Regions from separate parts of the Halomonas sp. BMC6 genome, predicted to be linked through region 2. Evidence: predicted binding sites of a transcription regulator. Region 2 holds the regulator's gene; the other holds the start of a gene.

Region 1 (6,825 bases), 650 kb from region 2:
TGCTCATGGCCAACGCGTTGTCGTACTCATTGACGAATACGACAAACCTATTTTAGATAATTTACTTAACCCCGCATTAGCCCGCGAACTGCGTGAAGGGCTTAAAAATCTCTATAGCGTGCTGAAAGATGCTGACCCCCATTTGCATTTCGTGTTGCTTACCGGCGTTTCCAAGTTCAGCAAGGTCAGCCTGTTTTCAGGGTTAAATAACCTCAACGACATTACGCTAGATGCCCCATATGCGGATATTTGCGGCTATACCGACCGCGATATTGATACCGTATTTGCCCCTGAGCTTCCCGGCCTTGAGCGTGACGAGATCCGCCGCTGGTACAACGGCTACCGGTGGGGTGGGCAGGATGTGCCCAGCGTATACAACCCCTTTGACGTACTGCTATTACTACAAAAGCGTATTTTTAGCCCCTACTGGTTTGAGAGCGCTACTCCTACTTTCCTGGTCAATGTACTGACGCAACGCGGAGTGTTTACGCCCACGCTCAGCCAACTACAGACGGAAGCAGAGCTACTGGGGCGCTTCGATGTTGACCATATCGCCACAGAAGCGCTGCTATTCCAAACGGGTTACCTAACGGTACACGCCACCGAAGAACCCATGACAGGCTACCGCCTTTACACACTGGGTTACCCAAACCGCGAAGTAGAAACCAGCCTTAACCAAGCGCTTTTGCCACTACTAGGCCTTCAAGAACCACCCCGGGAACGACTAACGCTGTTCCGCCTACTACAGGTTCATGATCTCGCGGGCCTAGGCATCCACCTCAAAGCACTGTATGCCGGTTTACCCCACGACTGGTATCGCAACAATCCTATTGCCCAGTATGAGGGCCACTATGCCAGCGTGTTTTACAGCCATTTCACCGCGTTGGGTGTGAAGGTGACGGTGGAAGATGCTAGCCACCATGGCAAAGTGGATATGAGCGTCGACTTTAACGGTCATATCTACCTGTTTGAATTCAAAGTGGTCGAGCAGCTACCCGAAGGTAAAGCGCTAGAGCAGATCAAAGCCAAAGGCTACGCCGACAAACACCGCGCCAGCGGCAAGCCGATCCACCTGGTGGGCGTCGAGTTTTCAAGCGTTCAACGGCAGATTGTCGCGTTTGACGTGGAGACGCTTTAAGTTAGGTTTAGCCAGCGATGAAATACCTGCTCAAAAATGGCACTACCACACCAAGGAAAGGGCTGCAGCAAGCCTTGATCGTATTGTGGTCATCATACAAGTCTCTCCTGATAAAGAGCAGATCGATAACATTAGGCACATATACCCAAGTACTAACTATTCCCTTTCAAAGATCACGCTCTCGTCAGGTATGCAGGCATCCTGCCCCAACCAATATCTTTCCCCAGGTGGAATGGGGCCGTTACCACTTTCTGGCGAAAGCAAACGTTTCAATTTTTTCGCATTGACCTGATCACCCGTCTCATAAAGTCGCTCTATCAAACTCTCGTGTGTCTTTTTGACTAAAAGTACACTCTCAATCAACGACAAAAAAGCATTTTGGTACAGCTTTAATGTTTTAGAGTACTAATTAGTGCCATATTTTTCTTTAAGGCCCAGCGCATCAAAGCTTGGCTTTGTCCCTTCTGCTATCTTAACGGCAGCGACCAAAGGATCAAGCAACGCGCTTCGATACCCCTGACGTGATACTTGTTTTTCAACACCATGCTGGTCACGCATCACATTTGGGAAATAAAGCCTACCTTGATCTACCAATATTGAGAGTTCTATGGCCAATGTGCGCGACTCTTCAATTGCTTTAACGTGTTCAAATTTATCAAATGTATAATGAAGGTGAACCATCACATCTATCACACGACAAGCCCACTGCTCAACGCTGGCATTCCATTGCGCTCGCTCATTATCGACGGCGAGACGGTAAGCCTTAGCGTTCCACCTATGACTTAACAACCAGCCGCATGCGGCTGAAAAAATTGCCACCACGGCTGTAACCACTACTTCTAGCATCTTACCCCTCGCAGCAAAAAATTAAATAAAACACTGGCCACGAACGTAAGCTCTAGGCCAGCTCAAAAAATCTACTTTTGACAACGAATAATAGATAGCAAATATCAGCTCACATTTACACCTTATGACTGAAGACCCTTTAGCCGTCAGAGCTCTTCAATATAAGTTCGCCTTTCTCAAGCTGAGCACTGCTAAACATCTTGCAATCCGCTCCTAAACCACTCTCTCTATCCAACATTTCTTCAACGGTGAGCGCTATATGTGATGGGCAGATTAATTGATTACCTCCGAGGCTGAACAGTTGTTTCCCCGCCATCATACCGTCCTCATCAACAGCTCCTTTAGGCCAAATCAAGCGGTGGCGAGCAATCTCCTCCTCCCCCCCATTCAAGGCATAATAGCGGGCATCATTAGAGTGAAGGCCTACTATTTTCCCTGCATTGAAGACAACCACTTTGGGTAGATCTGGCGCCATCATTAAGATTGTAAAAAGCACAGAAAACGCAATAGAAACGCTGAATTTAACCTTCTTTTTCACATCCTCTTCAACTAACGAGATCCATACCATCCCAGGAAAAGTCGAGGCAAGCAAAATAGAAGCCCCTATCAAAAGCACAAAAAAATAGTCAAACCACTCATCGCCCGCTGCACCATATCTGAGTATATTCAGCATAATGGCAGTAAAAAACAGTATACTGCCCAACCCAACACCTACCATAGCGCATGAGGAGAAAAGCATCCTCACAAAGAAGCTTTCATGGCCGTTATAAGCGTTCCGGTTTTTATAGAAAAAAATCAAACTCCACAACAATATCGCAATAAAAAAAGCGAACAATATCGCCCGTGTATAAAAAGCAGTGTTTTCAAACCAAAACCCCACCACACCTATCAGTGGCACCAACACAACGCCACACGCCAGCAACAAAAAACTAAATCTTGCTGCTTTCTTTGCTTCAATCCCATTCCATCTGGCCACTCCAAAAGCGAAGCCCACCAATACAGAGGGCATAAGCTGCAAGCCGGTTGCTAAAAAACCTGCCAATAGGAGTGCAAAGAAAATATAAAATGCATTGATATCATTCGAAAGAAAGCTCATCACCAAATCGGGCCTACCGATCACATGGAAAAAGTAGACAAAATAGACAGTGCCTAGCAGTGCAGAACAAAAGCCAAAGGCGGCTAGAGGGGATAATCTGGACATAAAATTACAGGACTATAGGAATGACAAATAAAAACGGAGCCTTTCGGCCCCGTCGATGGTATCTGTGCTTGCCTTAAAGGCTAAGCGCCAGATTAACCCAGCAGAGACAGTACAGACTGAGGCGTCTGGTTAGCCTGAGCCAGTACAGAAGTACCTGCCTGCTGCAGGATGTTGGCACGAGTCATGTTGGATACTTCTACTGCATAGTCAGCGTCTTCGATACGCGACCGAGCGTCAGATAGATTAATTGAAGTAGAAGAAATGTTATCCAGCGCTGATCCTAAACGGTTTTGGAAGGAACCTAGACCGCTACGTGCAGTGTCAATATTTGCAATAGCGGTATCAAGCGCAGTCAAAGCTGCATCAGCACCACCAGCAGCAGTAACATCCAGCGCGTCAACACCGAGAGTAGCAGCTGTAGCATCAGTCAGTGTAAGTTCAAGCTTGTCGAAAGCATCAGTACCAGTACCAACTTGAATACTAATAGGATCAGTTACGGTGCCATCAAGTAGTGACGTACCGTTGAATTTGGTAGATTCAGCAACACGCTGAATTTCTTGGGAACGCGCCGTAATTTCTTCTTGGATTGAAGTCAGGTCGGTTGCAGAGTTTGTGCCGTTAGCTGCCTGAACAGAAAGCTCACGCATACGTTGCAGGTTGTCATTGATGCTGTTCAAAGCTCCTTCAGCAGTCTGCGCCAGTGAAATACCGTCATTGGCATTGCGCTGCGCTTGTGCCAGACCAGTAATTTGAGCAGTCATGCGGTTGGCGATGGCCTGACCGGCCGCATCATCCTTGGCACTGTTAATGCGAAGACCAGAAGACAAACGCTCCATAGATGTCTGTTGGGCAGACTGTGCCTTGTTCAGGTTGTTCTGGCCAATCAGGGCAGTGATGTTGGTATTGATGACTGACATGTTCTTACTCCTCGACGTAGGGTTGGCCATGCGGCCTGCTTGGCGGCGTTTCGTGCGCCGGTATATTGATTAACGGCCACATGCCTATTTTCTTTAGATCTTTTAGCAAAAAAAATTGTAAGTATTAGTAACAGATTAGCGGCGGCTACCCGACTGGGCTGAGAGTGCATCAAACTGCTGGCTTAGGTAGGCGCTCATCTGCGTCATTTGGTTGACCATCACATCTAACTGCGCAAACTGGGTACGGTACCGGCCAATGGTGCGCTCAATGATGGCTTCTGTGCGCGTGAATCGATCATTCAATGAATCTATACGATTCTCTGCGCCTTCAATGGCGTTTTTAATAGGCCCTCTAGTGCCCAGCATGTCGTCCACGGTGTTTGTTATGCGTCCTGCCAACCCCTCTTGGGCGGTCGCTCCAGCAAAAAAAGCCTGCAGCGCTTGGGGGTCGTTGGCAATTAGCGCATCGATTTTTGCTTCATCTATTGCTAGTCGCCCGGTGCGATCAAGCGCGATACCTAGCTGTGAAAGCACGCCCAGATCACTGCCTTCCACTCCGGTGACCAAATCTCGGCGCAACCGGTTTTCGATGCTACGCACTGTACTGTCACCGACTAGGTCTCCTGCTGTCTCTCGGTCACCCGTAGAGAGCGTGAGCCTGCCCAGCGTGGACTTAAGCTCGTTATAGCCACTCACAAAGCCTTGAATCGCTTCTTTAAGCGCGTCGTTATCGCGCTCAATAGTGACCGAGCTCTCACCTGTGGCATTCAGCTCCAAACTGACACCTTGGATGGCCCCTTCCACTCGGTTTGACGCACTGGTAATCGCAATACCGTTCACTTGCAGAGCGGCGTTTGCTCCCGCTCGATAAGTCGAGGTATCAACAGATAACCCAGGAACGCCAGAAAACCCCGTAATAGAGGCATTTGCTCCCGTCTCTTTACTGATGAGCGCCAGCCGGAAGTCAGTGCCATCGTTAACGATTGAAGCACTTACGCCGGCATTCTGATCTGCATTGATTTGATCGCGAACGCTTTCCAGCGTGCTACCCGCAGCAATATCCAGTGTATAAGTACTGAGGGGCTCAGCATTCGGCTGTAGCACGCCATCTTGGTAAACAGCACCAAAGTTGAGTATCAGCTGTGCAGTCTCTGTTGTCAGCACAGCATCTTTGGCTACGCCAGCGGTTGCAACACTTCCCGCTTTTGCCAACTGAGTCACACTAACGTCGTAGCGGCCAGACGTGGCATTAGCGGCAGTCGTGACACTGATATTGGTAGAACTGGATGTGCTTTTTTGGCTAGAAAAGCGCTTTGCATCATTAAGAGCAGCTACCGCGTCTTGAAAACGCCCTAGCGCAGACTCTAATCGGCCAAACGCAGAGATCTTAGTTTGCTGTGCATTTCTCTGCTGGGTAATGGGAATAAGTTTTTGCTGTTCCGCTGTGCGGAGCTGCTCCACCAACCCGTTCAGATCAAGACCTGAGCCTACGCCCAGGGAGGTTATCGTCGCCATAACTGGGTGCTTCCTCAGCAAATAAGGCTAAACCAAACAACGTGATGATTTAGTATATCGGCTGAGGGCACCCTACCTTTAGCTTTTTATCGCCCAAAACGCATCAGCATCATCCGCATTGCGCTACCCTTGCGTTTGGGCGTTCAACATATTGAATTGTTGCGAGAGGTAGTCGGACATTTGGTTCATTTGAGAAATCATAGTGTCTAGCTGCCCAAACTGGGTTCTGTAGCGTGAAATCGTCCCATCAATAGATGCTTCTACACGCAAAAAACGATCATTTAGGCTTTCGATGCGGTTTTCCGCGCTGCTTACTGCCGTCGTAATAATGCCATTCGTATCTAACATCTGCTCAATGGTGCTATTAATGTTACCGCCAAGCCCTGGCTGTTCTTCCACCCCTGCAAAAAACTGCGCCATCGCGCCTTGATCATTCGCAATCACATCATTTAGCTTCTCGTCGTCGATGCTTAGCGTTCCTGTGCGAGTCAGGGAAATTCCTAAATCGGCTAACGTAGATAGCTCACCCGACTCATTGCCTGCTGAAAGCACGCTACGCAGCGTATTTTCCACACTTCGCACCGTCGATTCACCATTCAAAGCACCCGACGTTCCGCTCGCGGTGTCGAAGGCCGTTAATGAGCCAATGGTCGACTTTAGCTCATTGTAAGCATCTACAAAGTTTATCACCGCTTCACGAATGCTTTCTTCATCCCGCTGAATAGTGACGGTGCTTGTGGCACCACCTCCCTCTTGTAAGCTGAGAGTAACACCCTCAATTGCATCTTCAACTTGGTTACTGGCACTGGTAATGGGTATACCGTTGACATTAAACATCGCATCTTGTCCAGCGTTCGCTATCTCCCCCTCCAAGATACCGTCAACACTAAACTCAGTAATGGAAGCCGCTGAGCCCGTTTCGTTTGAGCTAATCGCTAAGCGATAGTCAGTACCGTCAAATATGATGGAGGCAGAAACGCCTGCGTCTGTGCGTGCGTTAATAGCATCACGCACATCCTCCAGCGTGCTATTAGCCTCCAGGTCAATATTGACATCATCGCGGCCTGAAAAGCTGAGCGTCGCGGTAAAGCTTTCTGCACTCAGTGCAGACGTTGGGTCTGGTACCCGCTGAGAAGCCAGGTTAGCGACCGTGGCCAACTGGGTGACTTCTATATCATAACGTCCAGGGCTAGCAGAGGCATCTGCAG
Region 2 (6,825 bases):
ACGCCACCGAGCGTCACGAGCACTGGCAGTCGATGGCCCTCACCCTGGGCGACGAACGTCACTTCCGTGCCGTAGAAACCCACAGCTACTCCGACGCTACGCTCAGCGTGAACGCGACCCAAGGCGTCTGCGATCTGCCTTGGCTAGAGATGCGGGTCACGCTAGAACAGCAGCAAGGAGAGAGTCGCGCGGTAAACCTCGTGCCCACGCGGCTGCGCATCGATGATCAGCCAATCGTCGATACCATGGCCGAGTTCATCACCGAACGCGGTGATGACGGTTTCTACGCCCACTTCTATCTGGGCGATATGGCGCAGCTGATCGAGGAGATGCAAACGGGGGAACGGCTCTTTCTGGGCTTCGATCAGAACGAGCAGGAGCCGTGGTACATGACCTTTAGCCTGGCGGGGGCAGACGAAGCCTTGGCGCGGATGCAGGCGCTATGCGCTGGCGCGGCTGCCGAGGCACCCAGCGCGCCTTAGAGCACGCGCTCTTCGGCCAGCTCTACCCGGTTGCGTCCGCTGCGTTTGGCTCGATACATGGCCACGTCGGCGCGGGCCATGAGCGTTTTACAGCTATCGCCTGGCTGCCAAATCGCCACGCCAATGCTCACCGTGATGGGTTGCTCAAGACCGTTGACGTGCAGCGTCGCGACGAGGCTACGCAGCCGCTCCGCCAGGCCGACGGCAGCGTCCATGTCCGAGTGGGTCGCCAGTACCACGAACTCTTCGCCGCCCCAACGCCCCAGGTGGTCGCAGCCGCGCAGGGACGTCTCCACTAGGCGCGCCAGCGACACCAGCACGTCGTCGCCGACGCTGTGGCCATGGGTATCGTTGATCTGTTTGAAGTGATCCACGTCGAACAGCAGCAGCGCAAAGGCCGCGCCGTATCGCTTGGCCGCCACCAGCTCTGCATCGATGGCTTGTTCGATACGGTAGCGGTTCCACACCTGAGTGAGCGGATCGAAGTGCGCCAGCTGCTCCAAGCGCTGGTTCGCGGCGGCCAGCGCTTTACGCTCACGCTCTAAATGCATGTTCAGCGTGCTGATCTCATAGGCGGAGATGGCCAGAGTCAGATCTTCCCCCAAGTCCATGACGGCCAGTCGCTCGACGCGCTGCCACGCCTCGCTCTTGCCCACCACCTCTTCGCACCAGGCCGCCGACGGCGCGACCATCACCGACGGTAACGGTGCCGAGGTCGGCTGCATTGCCCAGTAGAGGGTTTCCACCTGCTCGGGCCGGAAGAACATCAGCCAGCCACGCTGGGCAGGGCTCATGGGTAGCGGTACGGCCAGAATGCCGCACTGTTCGGGCATGCGCAGCGATGCGGTCAGCGGCTCGCTTGCAGCCCCTCGTGTGCACCAGGGGCCGCTATGCCGATGGGCTTTCTCCAGGCGTTTGACGAACTGGCAAATCACCGCCGCTTCGGGAGTATGACCACAGGCGTAAACACTGCCTTTCAACCACAGCGCCACACCGTGGGCGCGGAACAGCGAGCACCACGTCTCTGCCTGAGCCTCCAACAAGTCGGCGGGACTTTGCGGCTCGCTCCGGGCATTCGTGGATAGCACCAGGCTATCCTGCACGCGCTGCAAATAGCGGGCCTCTTGTCGCGCCCGAAGTAGCAACAGCCGCTGGGTCGCCATCTGCACCAGCGTGCGTACGGCATCGCGCACCGGGGGCGATACGGGATGCGGCGCTGCCGAGTGACAAAACAGCAGGCCCCATAGCCCATTATCGCCCTGCATGGCCAGGCTCAGCGAACCGCGTACGCCTAGCCGCTGCAAGTAGCGCTGGCGCTCCGGCGCAGGGGCTCGTAGAAAACAGTGGCGCAGATCGACGTTCTCACCATCTGGCGTACACGGCAGCGGCGGTTCGGCGGGGGCACAAACGTCATAAATCAGGCGAACGGGATGCCGTTCGTAGGTTCGGCGTAGCGTGACGGGGAAGTCACTGGCCGGGAAGCGCTGCCCCAGCAGCGCAGGCAAAGGACCACCTTGCGCCTCGGCGACGATCAGCCCGTGCCAGTCGCTATCGAAATGGCACACCGACACACGGTCGTGGCCGGTCAACTGCTGCACGGCGCTCACCAGCACATCCAACAGCTCTTCTTGATGGGTCGCTTCGGCCAAACGCATCAAGCGCTCGTTGACAGTGCCTAGCAGTCGCCGTTTGCCCAACGGATTAAGAGGTTCGAGCTCGACGATCACATGGTGATGGGTGCGGTGAGCGTGGATCTGCAGCCGCGTGGTGGTATTCGGTGGCCGGAAGGCCAGGGGGCTCGCCAGCCGCTGCTGCCCTTGAAGCTCTTGGCGCAACCGCTGACTCAATCGTTTACCCAGGACGCTGGCAGGCGTCAGCGCCTGGTGCTCTTGATCCACCACCCCTAGCAGCTTGGTCAAATGACGGCTGACCGCTTGAATGTGCTTACTCTCAGCATCGAGCACCATGACGGCGCCAAACGATTGGAGTAGCGAGTGATGCTTCGACACGAAGATAGCCTCGAGATAGTGCTTTACCCCTCGACCTGCTGCCGTAGCAACAGTTCAACGCGCCGGTTGGCTGCTCGCCCTTCCGAGGTAGCGTTACTTTCCATGGGTTGGGTGTCGGCGTAACCGACCGCCCGCATACGTGAAATGGCAATGCCTTGCCGTTCTAATTGGCGCACGACCGCAATGGCACGCCCTACCGACAGTTCCCAGTTTGAAGGAAACCGCGACGTCGAGATAGGCACATTATCGGTGTGGCCTTCAACGGAGATTTGACCGTCGAAGGTCTCCAGTACGGAGGAGAGCCGTTCTAACACATCTTGCCCTTGAGGCGTTAGCACATCGTTCCCGCTGGGAAACAAAAGGCTGTCATCGATGCGCAGGGTCACCCCTTCTTGACCCTGGGAGACGCTCACACCGGGTATATCCAGCCCTGCCATCTGAGGCTGCAAGCCATCATAACGGGGGTGGATACCGGTGGCGAGACTGGCCAGCGGCAGCGATGTCACGGCGTTGGCGGCACGCATGGCATCGCTGTCGTCCCCTTCGCCACCGTCCGGCGGCGTCAGGGCCAGCAGCAGAACGAACAGCGTGATGAGCAGGGTGAGGACATCCAGATAGCTGGTCAACCAGCTTTCGTCGCTCTCCCCCGCCGCAGCGGGCAGCTCCAGGGCATGCCGTGAGTCGCGGTCGAGCATGGCATTACCCTTTGAGTGCGGAGCCTACGTCGGGACGCGGTTTGACGTTGGCGTCACGGATTTCATCATGGTAGTTCGCCACGAAAGAGTTGAGCGTCTCTTCGATGAACGATGGCAGGCGACGCTTGGTGATCAGAGAAATGCCTTCTAGCACCATGTTCATGGTGATCAAACGCTCTTCGGTGCGCCGCTCTAGTTTGACCGCGATGGGCTTAAACACGAGATTGGCCAACAAAATGCCGTAGAACGTGGTCAATAGCGCCACCGCCATACGCGGGCCGATGACCTGCAGATCACCCGCATCCATCACTTCGAGCATGTTGACCAACCCCACCAGCGTACCAATCATCCCGAAGGCGGGTGCGTAGGTCGCCATGGTGCGAAAAATCTGCGCTTCGGCGTGTTCGCGGGCTTTCAAGCGGGCGATACGCCAGCGCAACATGTCGAAAATCTCATCCTCTTTGGTGTTGGCGATCACCAGTTGGATGCCGGTGCGCAGAAACGGGTTACGGGTGTGCTCGAGCTCCCGCTCTACGGCACGCACATCGCCTTTGAACCATAGCCGCGACATGGCGACCAGTTCGTTGATGTCGTCGCGCACGTACGTATTTTCACGGCGGAATACCAAGCCCACCAGACGAACCACCCGCAATACTTCCTTCAACGGATAGCTGATGAAGGTCGCCGCCAGCGTACCGGTGATCACGATGGCCAAACCCGGCAAATTGATAAAACTTTCGGGCGACTCTGCGGTAAAGAACAGCACGCTCACCAGCAGCAACATGCTGGCAAAGATACCGATCAGCGTAGATGGGTTCATCAACGGCTCCTCGCCGGTTAGGGTTAGTGAGTTCCAGGGTTAATCGTGTTCGTGCAGGCGCGCCCGCAGGCGGCTCACCGCCTGGCTGTGCAACTGGGACACCCGCGACTCGGTGACGCCCAGCACGGCACCGACCTCTTTAAGATTCATCTCTTCTTGGTAGTAGAGCGCCATCAAGAGCTTTTCACGCTCGGGCAGTGCTTCGATGGCCTCGATCAGCGTTTGCCGCTGCTGCTCGTCGAGCAGCTGGTCGAACGGCCGGTGCTGGGCATCGTCCCCGGCGGGCTCGCCGCCATCGGCGACCAGCTCTTCGAACGGCAGCAGTTGGCCGCTATTGGTGTCGTTCAACAGCTGTTGGTATTCGCTCAGCGGCATCTCCAGTTCGCGGGCAATTTCACCCTCTTCAGGAGGACGCCCCAACCGCTGCTCTAGACGACGCACTGCGTCATCCACCGCCCGCGCCGAACGGCGCACGCTGCGCGGCAGCCAATCGCGGGTGCGCAGCTCATCCATCATGGCACCGCGAATCCGCTGGCTGGCAAACGTTGCAAACGTTGCGCCCTGGGCAGCGTCGAAGCGTCCCAGCGCTTCCAACAGCCCGACCATGCCCGCCTGGATCAGATCATCTAGCTCAATACTCGCGGGCAACCTTACCTGCAGCGTTAAGGCCTGACGTCGCACCAGTGGCATGTATTGGGTTAACAGCTCACTCTGTTTGATCCTGCCTTGTGCTGTATACATCCTCGTGCCTCGCGGCTAAACGACCTTTACTGATAGTTCACTATCACCTGTAAACCCTGCACGCGTACCGGCCGCTGGCCGGGGGACAGGGCAAATCGGAAGTGCAGCGGCGCATTCGCCAGCGCACCTTCCAGCGCGGTGGTGCTGCCACGCATGCCCGACAGTGCTACACAGCGCTCTGGGTGACACAGCCACGCGTTGATAGGCTGGCTGGGAGGCGCCTCGAACCGCCACTGAACACGGGACAGGGTCGCCGCCCCCAACGGGATGCCTGCCGGTGGCGCAATCGCCTGACTGTTGCTGGTGCGGTCACTCATGGCCACCAGTACGCCTGGCACGTCGCGACTCCAGCTGCCGGGGGTCGCCGCCTGTACGTCAAGCGACAGCAGGGCAGCACTCAGCATTGCGGCGAGCGCTAACCGCCCAATGCACGACTGTACAACGTTTTTCCACACCGGTAAGGCCATCGGTCTCATACGTTGGTCCCCATGCTGCATCATTTTCACCTCGGCGGACAGCCGTTCAGCGCGCCAGCAGTAGCAGCTCGATGTCCAAGTAGTGCGCGGCGGCATCACGCAAATTCTCCAGCAGCCCTTGGCGCGGTAGGTGCGGCTCGTGGAGCGCTAGCAGACGTCGCGGGCCGCCGTGCTCCCGCACTTGGCGAAGCACCCGATACATACTGGCGAAGGCATCGGCATCGCTGCTGACCCATAGCGCCCAGCGGGCATGCGCCTTCGCCAGCGTGGCCAGCGACGGCGTGTCGGCCATGACCACCTGAATCTTCCAATCCTGGGGATCGCCTGCCCATTGGCGGCCCAACGCAGACCACTGCCCCAAGCGGCCGCGCACTTTATCCACCTGCGCGGCCCCCGTGTTCGGGAGCCCTACCACGACCAGCGGTTTTTGAGGGCGCGGTGGCGTCACCGTCGCGGGCTCGGCGGCCGAGGCGACCGTGGGTGCCATGGCGTCCTGGGTATGCACCGCGGCCTCTTCGGCAGTGACGGGCGCGGCAGGAGCCGCTGTTGCGTCCTGGGCATCTTGCGGCTCGTCCTCTGCGGCCCGCTGCTGGCGCTGCAGATCGGCCCATTTACGCAGGCCCGCCGCTTGATCTTGACCGCTCATACCAAGCCCTCACGACTGACACTGCCTAGCTGACGAATGGCATCGCGGGCCATCAATACATGCACCAAGGCGTCCAGCAGCGCGGTGTCGCGGCGTTTTCGCTGGGTACCTAGCAGACGCAGCAGATCGGCCCGTAAGGCTTGGGCCGCTTCGTCATCGGCCAGGTCCAAATGGCCCGCCACTGCGGCGGCACCGCTGGCCATGAGTAGCCGCAGCTCACTGCTCACTTCGCCGCCATCCGCTTCTTTCAACTGCTGCCAAGCCCGCTTGGTGAGCGCCGACAACCCGTCACTCTGTAACTGGGTGACCAGCAGCGATAGCACATCGCTTCCCAGTCGGGCAGGCGTCAGCCAGTAGCGGCGCACCACGCGCTTGCTGCTCTCTGGATCGCGAACCTCGCCGACCCAGGCCAGCACGGCGTTGCCAGCGGCATCTGTCGCCTCCACGTAGGCGGTCAGCAGCTGCATACCTTGCCCGCGAAACCGAATGTTCACGGCGTGAGTGAGCGTACTCTCTTGAAACAGCGTGCGCAGGGTGTAGCGCTCGCCCTGACAGTGTACGCGTTGACTCGCGGACACGGCGCTGACCCAGGTCAAGTGTTGGTCGGCGAGCCATGCCAGCGTGTCTGGCTCCGGTAGAGCGGGCAGCAAGTGGACGGCAATGTCTGTCGGGCAGTGCGCCAAGCGTGGCTGCCATCCCGCCGGTTGGCGGTGCTGTAAACGCGTTAGCGCCAGCCAAGCGCCCTGTTCGTTCAGCGCCACGTCCGGCATCGACCAGTCGCAGCCACGCTCGTTGCGTCTTGGCGACCACACGATGCCCATCGCGTCATGGGTGGCCTGCGCGCCGGTCAGCAGCGCCTCCAGGCGCTGGTCTTGCACTACGCTGGGCAACGCAGCGATGTCCCAGGCGGCCTCTAACCGATGAAAATCGACGACCCGCTGACGCAACCGCGTCAG

What was found. Region 2 encodes FliA, which starts transcription of late flagellar genes. Its sites were predicted from a motif close to CTAAAGTTNNNNNNNNNNCNGCCGATA; they were not measured.
Region 1: AB6K10_RS01230 (flagellin) is a predicted target of FliA. The motif match lies at 4,173-4,199, and genes of this name have one in related genera.

Annotation. Positions count from the first base shown of each region.
Region 1 covers NZ_CAXNSH010000001.1:261,573-268,397, forward strand. The annotation lists gene AB6K10_RS01215 (ATP-binding protein) at 1-1,138, shown strand, start outside; gene AB6K10_RS01220 (hypothetical protein) at 1,544-1,984, opposite strand; gene AB6K10_RS01225 (hypothetical protein) at 2,124-3,080, opposite strand; gene AB6K10_RS01230 (flagellin) at 3,278-4,102, opposite strand; gene fliD (flagellar filament capping protein FliD) at 4,238-5,617, opposite strand; gene fliD (flagellar filament capping protein FliD) at 5,741-6,825, opposite strand, start outside.
Region 2 covers NZ_CAXNSH010000001.1:914,658-921,482, reverse strand. The annotation lists gene AB6K10_RS04350 (hypothetical protein) at 1-482, shown strand, start outside; gene AB6K10_RS04345 (diguanylate cyclase) at 479-2,491, opposite strand; gene AB6K10_RS04340 (OmpA family protein) at 2,515-3,186, opposite strand; gene AB6K10_RS04335 (motility protein A) at 3,191-4,006, opposite strand; gene AB6K10_RS04330 (RNA polymerase sigma factor FliA) at 4,046-4,747, opposite strand; gene AB6K10_RS04325 (flagellar protein FlhE) at 4,774-5,223, opposite strand; gene AB6K10_RS04320 (hypothetical protein) at 5,270-5,869, opposite strand; gene flhF (flagellar biosynthesis protein FlhF) at 5,866-6,825, opposite strand, start outside.